2 regions of the Kribbella solani genome follow, and region 1 is predicted to be linked to the other one. Evidence: riboswitches for the same ligand, from Rfam matches in the RefSeq annotation. Region 1 holds a riboswitch; the other holds the start of a gene.
What was found. Region 1 has a riboswitch for S-adenosylmethionine ahead of thrC (threonine synthase). Riboswitches for the same ligand answer to the same signal wherever they lie in the genome.
Positions count from the first base shown of each region.

Region 2: it holds a riboswitch for S-adenosylmethionine, as region 1 does, so the genes downstream of both, HDA44_RS11375 (aminotransferase class V-fold PLP-dependent enzyme) here and thrC (threonine synthase) in region 1, are expected to answer to the same signal.

Region 1 is NZ_JACHNF010000001.1:4,510,386-4,514,585, forward strand. Features, by position in the region: gene HDA44_RS20515 (ubiquitin-like small modifier protein 1) at 19-294, opposite strand; gene thrC (threonine synthase) at 291-1,553, opposite strand; SAM riboswitch class I at 1,567-1,707, opposite strand; gene HDA44_RS20525 (DNA-3-methyladenine glycosylase family protein) at 1,779-2,726, opposite strand; gene HDA44_RS20530 (hypothetical protein) at 2,773-3,240, shown strand; gene otsB (trehalose-phosphatase) at 3,206-4,039, opposite strand; gene HDA44_RS20540 (LytR C-terminal domain-containing protein) at 4,036-4,200, opposite strand, start outside.
Region 2 is NZ_JACHNF010000001.1:2,531,647-2,535,846, forward strand. Features, by position in the region: gene HDA44_RS11370 (DUF6351 family protein) at 1-1,892, opposite strand, end outside; SAM riboswitch class IV at 2,100-2,213, shown strand; gene HDA44_RS11375 (aminotransferase class V-fold PLP-dependent enzyme) at 2,229-3,593, shown strand; gene HDA44_RS11380 (prolyl oligopeptidase family serine peptidase) at 3,619-4,200, opposite strand, start outside.

The sequences.
Region 1 (4,200 bases):
GCGGAGTTTAAGCTCGGATCAGCCGCCGGCGACAGCGGGGATGATGGAGATCTGGCCGCCGTCCTTGACCTCGGTCTGCAGGCCGGAGGCGAACCGTACGTCGTCGTCGTTCACGTACACGTTGACGAACCGGCGCAGCTCGCCGGACTCGTCCAGTACGCGGCCCTTGATCCCCGGGTACGAGGTGTCGAGTGACTCCAGCACCTCCAGCAGCGTGGCGCCCTCGGCGGACACCTCGGAGACGCCCTGGGTGTAGGGGCGGAGGATGGTCGGGACGCGCACACTCACACTCACTGCAGGCCTGCCTTCACGAAGGCGTCGTACGACGCGGGGATGGTCACCTTGGGGCCGACCCGGTCGGCCACGGCGTCGAGCGTCTTCAGCCCGTCGCCGGAGTTGATGATCACGGTCTCGGCCTCGGGGTCGAGCTGCCCGGTCGCGATCAGCTTCTTCAGCGTCGCCACCGTCACGCCGCCGGCGGTCTCGGCGAAGATGCCTTCGGTACGGGCCAGCAGCTGGATGCCCTCGACGACCTCTTCGTCGCTGACGTCCTCGATCGCGCCACCGGTACGCCGGGCGACGTCCAGCACGTACGGACCGTCGGCCGGGTTGCCGATCGCCAGTGACTTGGCGATCGTGTCCGGCTTGACCGGCTTGACGACGTCATGCCCGTCGCGGAACGCCTGCGCGACCGGAGAGCAGCCGGTCGCCTGCGCGCCGTACACCTTGTAGTCGGTGGCGTCGACCAGCCCGAGCTTGCCGAGCTCGGTGAAGCCCTTGTCGATCTTGGTCAGCTGCGAACCCGAGGCGACCGGAACCACGATCTGCTGCGGCAGCCGCCAGCCGAGCTGCTCGGCGATCTCGAAGGCCAGCGTCTTGGAGCCTTCGGAGTAGTACGGGCGGACGTTGACGTTCACGAACGCCCAGCCCTCTTCCTCACCGGCGATCTCGGAGGCCAGCTTGTTCACGTCGTCGTAGTTGCCCTCGACGGCGACCAGCGTGCCGCCGTACACGGCGGTGGTGATCACCTTCGGGCGCTCGAGGTCGTGCGGGATGAACACGACCGAGCGGATTCCGGCCCGGGCGGCGGCCGCGGCGACGGCGTTGGCCAGGTTGCCGGTGGAGGGGCAGGCGAAGACCTTCATGCCCAGCTCGCGGGTCGCGCTCAGCGCGGAGGCGACGACGCGGTCCTTGAAGGAGTGCGTCGGGTTTCCGGAGTCGTCCTTCACCCACAGCTTGCGCAGTCCCAGCTCACGGGCCAGGTTCTGGGCGTCGACGAGGCGGGTGTACCCCGGCTCGGTGTTCGGGAAGCCGGCCACGTCCACCGGGACCGGCAGCAGCGGCTGGTACCGCCAGATGTTCTTCGGTCCGGCCTCGATCTGCTCACGGGTGATGGCCGGATACTCGTACCCGACTTCGAGCGGACCGAAGCACTCCATACAGGCGTAGAACGGGCCGAGCGGCGACTTCGCCCCACAGGCGCGACAGCTCAGGTGCGTACCGTTGCCGAAGGCACCGTCCCGGATCGTGTGGGTGGTGGCGGTCAGGCTCATGAGTGAGGTTCCCCTCTCATCTTCCCCGGCACCGGATCTCGGTGCCAGGACGGATTTGGCACCGTTCCACCGCGAGGCGCCCCGGGCGGGGGCTCGACGGGGAGGGTTGCCGGGACGTCAACGGGCCGTTTCCCTCAGTCCCTCTGGATGAGCTGCCCCCGAGATTACCCAATCGGGTCCATATTGTGTCCTGCGTTCCCGCCATGTGAGACAGGCGATCTCAGCTCAGCGGAGCCGGTGGGTGGCTCCCGGGGTGTGCGTCGGCAGCGATTTGCGCGGCCCGAAGCGGGGGTGACCGATGCCCGCGAGCTCGATCAGCCGCTGGACGCGGAACCGGTGGCCGCGGTACGGCTCGATCAGCTCGGCGCACCCGTCGTCGTCCAGTTCCTCACCGATCAGCGCGTACGAGACGTTCCGCGAGACGTGATAGTCCGCGAAGGAGAAGGCATCCGCGTCACCGTGCGCGCGCTGCCGTACCTCGGCCGCCGTCCACACGCCGACCCCGGGCAGCGACCTGAGACGCCGCTCGATCTCCGCGGAATCGGTCAGCTCCAGCGTCCGCTCCAGCGCCTTGGCCCGGGTCGCCGCGGTCGTCACCACGCGAGACCGCCGCCCTTCGACACCCGCTCGCAGCCACTGCCAGGACGGGATCAGGCGCCACTCCTCGGGCGCCGGCGGCACCATCAGCTGCCGCCCGTCCGGCGGCTTCGGCCCCGGCGCGGGCTCGCCGTACTCACGCAGCAGCAGCCGCCACGCCCGGAACGCCTCCTTGCCCGTAACGACTTGCTCGATCCCCGCCGCGGCCATCGCCTCGAACACCGCCCGCGACCGCGGCACCCGGACATCCGGGAACCGCCGCGCCGCGTCCACCAGCACCCGATGCTCCGCCAGCGGCTCGAACCCGTCCCAGCTGTCCCGCTCCCCCAGCAACTCCGGCACGCCGTCCAGTGCCCACGCCGCGCCCGGCCCCCACGCCTCGGCCTCGACCTCCCCGGCGCGCGCCCGCAACCGCAACGTCACCGGCCCGTCCGGAGTCCGTGTCGCTCGCCACACGGTCCGCGACCCGGCATCGAACACGTACGCCGGATCGCCAGGCCCTTTCCGGAACCCACCGATCACCGAATGCGGATCGACCACCCGCCCAGGCCGCCAGACCCGCACCACCGAACTCACCCCCAAGTCTTACCGCACCCCACCGACAGAACCCATACTGATCCGCATGACCGCCTGGCAGTGGGTGAAGGTGATCGGCAACTTCGTCAATCTGTCCACGCTGAGCGGCCTGTTCGCCGGCCTGCTCGGCCGGGCGACGTTCACGCGGGGACCACGCGGACTGATCTTCGCGAACGGGTACCAGCTCGGCTTTCCGATCGCCGGCGCGTTCACGATCGGGAACGTCGTACTCAGCAAGCACGACCGGGCGTACTTCGGCAACGCCGCCCTGGTCCGCCACGAGGAAAGACATTCCTGGCAGTACTTCTGTCTGATCGGCCTGCCGATGCTCCCGTTGTACGTGATCGGGGTCGTCGTGTCGTTCCTGCTCACCGGTGATCCGGCCTCGCGAAACCCCTTCGAACGGCTCGCGAACCTCGACGACGGCGGGTACGTCGAACGTCCGGTTCAGCCGATCGGCAGGACCGTGGCGCAGGCGTTCAGCGGGCGGCGATCGCGTCCGAAAGGGCAGTGAGCACGGTCACCGCGCCACTCGGGTCGTCCACCACGACATCGGCGGCATCGATCAGTTCGGTCGCGTTGGACGAGCGGGTCGCGAGCAGGACGGCGCGTACGCCGGTCGCGCGCTGTTCCTGGATCGCCCGGAACGCGGCGAGATCGCCAAGGTCGTCCCCCGCGTACAGGATCGACCGTGCGCCGGTCGACTCGAGCAGGTGCCGAACCGCGACGCCCTTGTCGATCCCGGGCGGCCGCAGCTCCAGGACCAGGTTGCCCGGCTCCAGCCGAAGCTCGGTCTCCTCGGCGAGCGCGGTCAGCGGGCCGCGCAGCAGCTCGAGCGCACCGGTCGGATCGTCCAGCCGACGGGTGTGTACGGCCAATGAACTGTTCTTGTCCTCGACGAACGCATCCGGTACGCCGGCGTCGCTCAGCAGCCCCGGCAGCCGGTCGCGCGCCGTCGTGACACCTGCCGGCACCGGCTCGCTGGTGACCTTCCCGGTCGCCGCGTCCCACCGCTCCAGCCCGTAGTGCCCGAGCACGACAAGCCGCCCGAGCCCCGGGTACCCGCTCACGCCGGACAGCTCGGTCGCGACCAGCGCCGGACGGCCCGTGACGATTGCTACCTGGTTGACGGACCGCGCCAGCCGGGCCAGCGCGTCCAGTGCGCCTTCGACCGGCCGGGAGCGCGCCGGGTCCTCGACGAGCGGCGAGAGTACGCCGTCGAAGTCGGACGAGATGACCGCGGACGCCGGGTCGGTGACGATGGCTTCCCAGCCGTCCCGGCCGACCTCGGTCTGCAGGACCGGAGTGCTCATCCTGCGTAGTCCGAGGTCAGGATCACGGTCAGGCGGTCCTTCTTCATGTTGTCCAGCGCGCCCTTGGTCCGGCTCACGCCGAGGTCGTGGGCGAGCTGGTTGGCGGCGTCGAGCATGCCCGGCGGGTAGTACACGGTGCTCTCGGCGACCTTGCCGTGCCA
Region 2 (4,200 bases), 2.0 Mb from region 1:
GGGTAGTACGTGTTGCACTTCGTCGTACCGATGCCATCCACCTGCTTCTCGACGATCTTCTGGTTTGTCGGGCTCCAGCACGCATCGGCCAGTGCGCTGGGCTTGTTGCGCATCAACCGCGCATGGGGCGAGCCAGAACCGTGGTCCGCGTCCGTAGCGTCCATCCATCGGTTCAGTGCAGCCAGCGCACCGGTCAGCACCGGGTTGGTCGTACTGAAGCCGCCTGGCGCGTCGGCCGCCTGTACGAGCATCACCTGGTTGTCCGCGTCACCGTTTGCCTTACGCAACCGTTCCCGCAGCGAGAACGAGTGAAAGAACAGGTGGATGTCACCATTCGGCAGCTCATCCCAGTACTGGCGGTAGTCGATGATCGGCGTACTGGCGAGTCCCCCGCCGCCGTTGATCAGCTGACCAGTCCGGTACGCCGTACTGATCGCCCGCGGATCAGCCACTGTCCTGGAGGGTACGAAGTTGGCGTCGTGGTCGAAGCCACCGATCGCCTTGTTCAAGTCGACGAACTGCGCTGCAGTGATCTTGCCCGCGTTCAGCGCGTCCAGGCCGTACTGGATGCCCACGTTGTCCAGCGGACGTCGCGCGGCACCTGTCCGCGGGTCCTTGCCCCAGATGTTGACCTGGTGGTCGTAGACGTCGCAGCGTGCACCACTTGGGTTGTTCAGTGGGTCGTAGCGCTGTTCGACGGGCAGCTGCGCCGGGCAGTACACCCGCGGGTCTATCCGGCGGCCCGCACCGGCCAGGTTGGCGATCGTGGTGACCTTGCCGAAGCCTGCGGCGGCGCGCTTCTGTTCGGCAGTCCACCCGGTCGCGGACTGGAAGTAGTGGTCCAGCAGGAGTGAGTCAGTGATCGTGTGCAGAGTGGCGAAACCGACCTCCGGGAACACACAGGACGCCACGATCCCGTCCAGCAGTCCCGGATAGTCGTCGGCGATCTGGAACACCTGGTACGAACCGCCGGAGCAGCCCCACCCGATCGTCTGCTTCGGTACGCCGATGGTCTCCAGAATGTGCTCCCGGGTCATCGACATGGTTTCGGCAGCCAGTACGCCGTTGCAGTTCACCCCGAACACGTTGAGGCTCGACGACGCCACCGCGTACCCCTGCCCGAGCAGTACGTCGTCGTTGATCCCGCCGGTGCCACTCCCCTGCTGGTACCACCCGCCGGGACAGCCACCACCGAACGTGTAGACCAGCCGGCCGTTCCACCCGCTCGGCGCCTTCACCACAGTCGGTTCACCACCGGCCGGGTCGTTGAGTACGGCGTACTCGTAGATCGACCTGTTGATCACACCAGTCTCGACTCGGACGATGTACGGCACCGTGCGGCCGTCTGATGTCGTTGCAGTGGCCAGATCGGCCGGGCGCGTCGCCGGAAGCACTTTCAGCGACCGGTCGATCGTCGAACGGTACAGGTAGTCGATGCGGGTAGGCACCGAACAGTTCGTATCCGTCGGTGGGCCGAGCTTGACCTTGGCGAGCGTGATGAAGCCGGCTGTGCCGCAGATGAACGGTGTCTCGTGCGGACCGGCCAGCATCGGACCCGTACGCGGGTGGTTGGTGACCACGAGCCGCGCGTTCGCCGCGGTGATGCTGTTGCGGCCGTTGACCAGGCCCTTGACGACGCCGATCAGCCGGTCGGACTGCCGGGTGAACGCGTCGGTCACGTCCTTCCCGTTCAGCTTGACCGTCAGCTCGTCCAGGCGCCGCCCGGTGATCCCGAGCAGCACGTTGCCGTCGCTGACCATGTCAGCACGTGGCGTGGACAGTACCTCGATGCGTACGTCGGACGTCGCGCTGGCGGGCGGCACCAGCACGGCGGCGAGCAGAGCGGTCAAGACGGCTGTCAGCAGGACAACCAGGGCGGCTGGTCGCTTCATGTCATGAGTCGAGCACAGTAAGTCCCGAACCGGAAGACCGAATGGTAATCGGTTTCCAAGGCGGGTGGACCACCGCCGTCAGGCGAAGTCCAGGTAACCCTGCAGCAGCTCGCGTTCGGGCGCGTTGTCCCACGATGTGTTCGGCTATCTCATCATCTGAGATTCGCACTGGCGACCGGCGTGGCCTGTTCGTTACCGTTCTCGGCAGGTCATGAGCGCCAGCGTCAAGCCCCGGCTCGCTGGCCGGCAACCCTCCGCCGCGGTGGGGTGCCCCGGGTGAGGACCAGGCCGTGCGGATACCCCGCTCGGCAAGTGCGGACTTCCGGGAGCAGCAGCATGTCGATTCTCTCCATCCTCGAACCGGCCGGCACCACGTCCCCGCGGCCCACGGTCGCGCGGCTCGTCACCGGCAGCATCCCGGCCACGGTCGGTTCGGACCTGCTGGTACCGCTGGCCGACGGCCGGGTCACCGACTACGCCAACTTCGACCACGGCGCCAGCGCGCCGTGCCTGGAGTCGGCCCGGGCCAGCGTGGAGGCGGCGCTGCCGTCGTACGCGTCGGTGCACCGCGGCAACGGGTACGCGTCCCGGATCACCACCCAGTGGTACGAGCGGGCCCGCGCCGAAGTACACGCCTTCGTCGGTGCTCGTGCGGACGACCAGGTGATCTTCACCCGGCAGACCACCGACGCGCTCAACCTGCTCGCCCGGGCCGTACCGGCTGATGCCACCGTGATCGTGTTCGAGTCGGAGCACCACGCCGCGCTGCTGCCCTGGCCGGCCGAGCGCACCGTACGCCTGGCCGCGCCGTCCACCCCGGCCGGTGCCGTGACCGCCGTCGCCGACGCGCTCCGGCAGGCGCCCGAGGGTCCGCGACTGGTCGTGGTCACCGGCGCGTCGAACGTCACCGGTGAGATCTTCCCGATCGCCGAGCTCACCAAGGTCGCGAAGGCGCACGGCGCACGGGTCTGCGTGGACGCCGCGCAGCTGGCGCCGCACCGGACGGTCGACCTCGCCGCGCTCGGCGCCGACTGGGTCGCGCTGTCCGGACACAAGCTCTACGCGCCGTACGGCGCGGGTGCCCTGATCGGTCGGGCCGACTGGCTCGACGCGGCCGAGCCGTACCTGTACGGCGGTGGCGCGACGCACGCGGTGACCGAGGACACCGTGGTGTGGTCGACCGGTCCGGCCCGGCACGAGGGCGGCTCGCCCAACGTGATCGGCGCGATCGCCCTCGCTTCGGCCTGCGCCGCGATCAGCAGGCACCGGGACGCCATCGAGCAGCACGAGCGCGGTCTGCTGGCTCGTCTGCGCTCCGGGCTCGCGCAGATCGACGGCGTCACCACTTACTCGCTGTTCGGCGACGACGCGGACCGCGTCGGCACCGTCTGTTTCACCGTTGCCGGGCTGACCTCGACACTCGTCTCGGCCGCGCTCAGCGCCGAGTACGGGATCGGTGTCCGGGACGGCAAGTTCTGCGCCCACCCGCTGGTCGGCCGTCTGCTCGCCGACTCCCCCGAGCACGGCACGGCGGTGCGCGCCAGCCTGGGCCTCGGGACGACCCGCGAGCACGTGGACCGGCTGGTGGACGCCGTCCGTACGCTCGCGACCAGCGGGCCGCGGACGGAGTACGCGGAGACCGCGAACGGCTGTCAGCCGTCCGTCGATCCCCGCGACCTGCACGCCCCGCGCATCTGGTGAAACAGCGGTTCGCGAAGCGGCCCTCCTACTGCTCGGGAGGTACGAGACCTACATGGTGAGCAGCGAACGCCAGTAGGTCAGCCCACTCCGACGCGATCATCGCGGCCGGTTTTCCGAAGCCATGGCCAGTGTTGACCTCAACCCGAGTCAAGACGGGCCGCGGACCGGACTGGGCATGCTGCAGCGCCGCGATGAACTTGTGGCTGTGCAACGGCACCACGCGGTCGTCATGATCACCTGTGACCACCAGCGTCGCCGGGTACGCAGTGCCTGCGCTGACCCGGTGCAGTGGCGAGTACGCCAACAGGTCCTCGAACTGGTCCGGGTCGTCGGGCAGTCCGTAGTCGGACGCCCACGCCGCTCCCACTGTGAACTTGTGGAACCGCAGCATGTCCAGCACACCCACACCGGGCAGTGCGACTGCGAACAGGTCCGGCCGTTGGGTCATGACCGCACCGACGAGCAGTCCGCCGTTGCTGCGGCCGTGGATGACGAGCTGCTCCGGCGTGGTCACGCCGCTGTCCTGCAGGTGCTCTGCGACGGCGATGAAGTCGTCGAACACATTCTGCTTGTTCTTCAGCCGTCCCGCGTCGTGCCACTCGGCTCC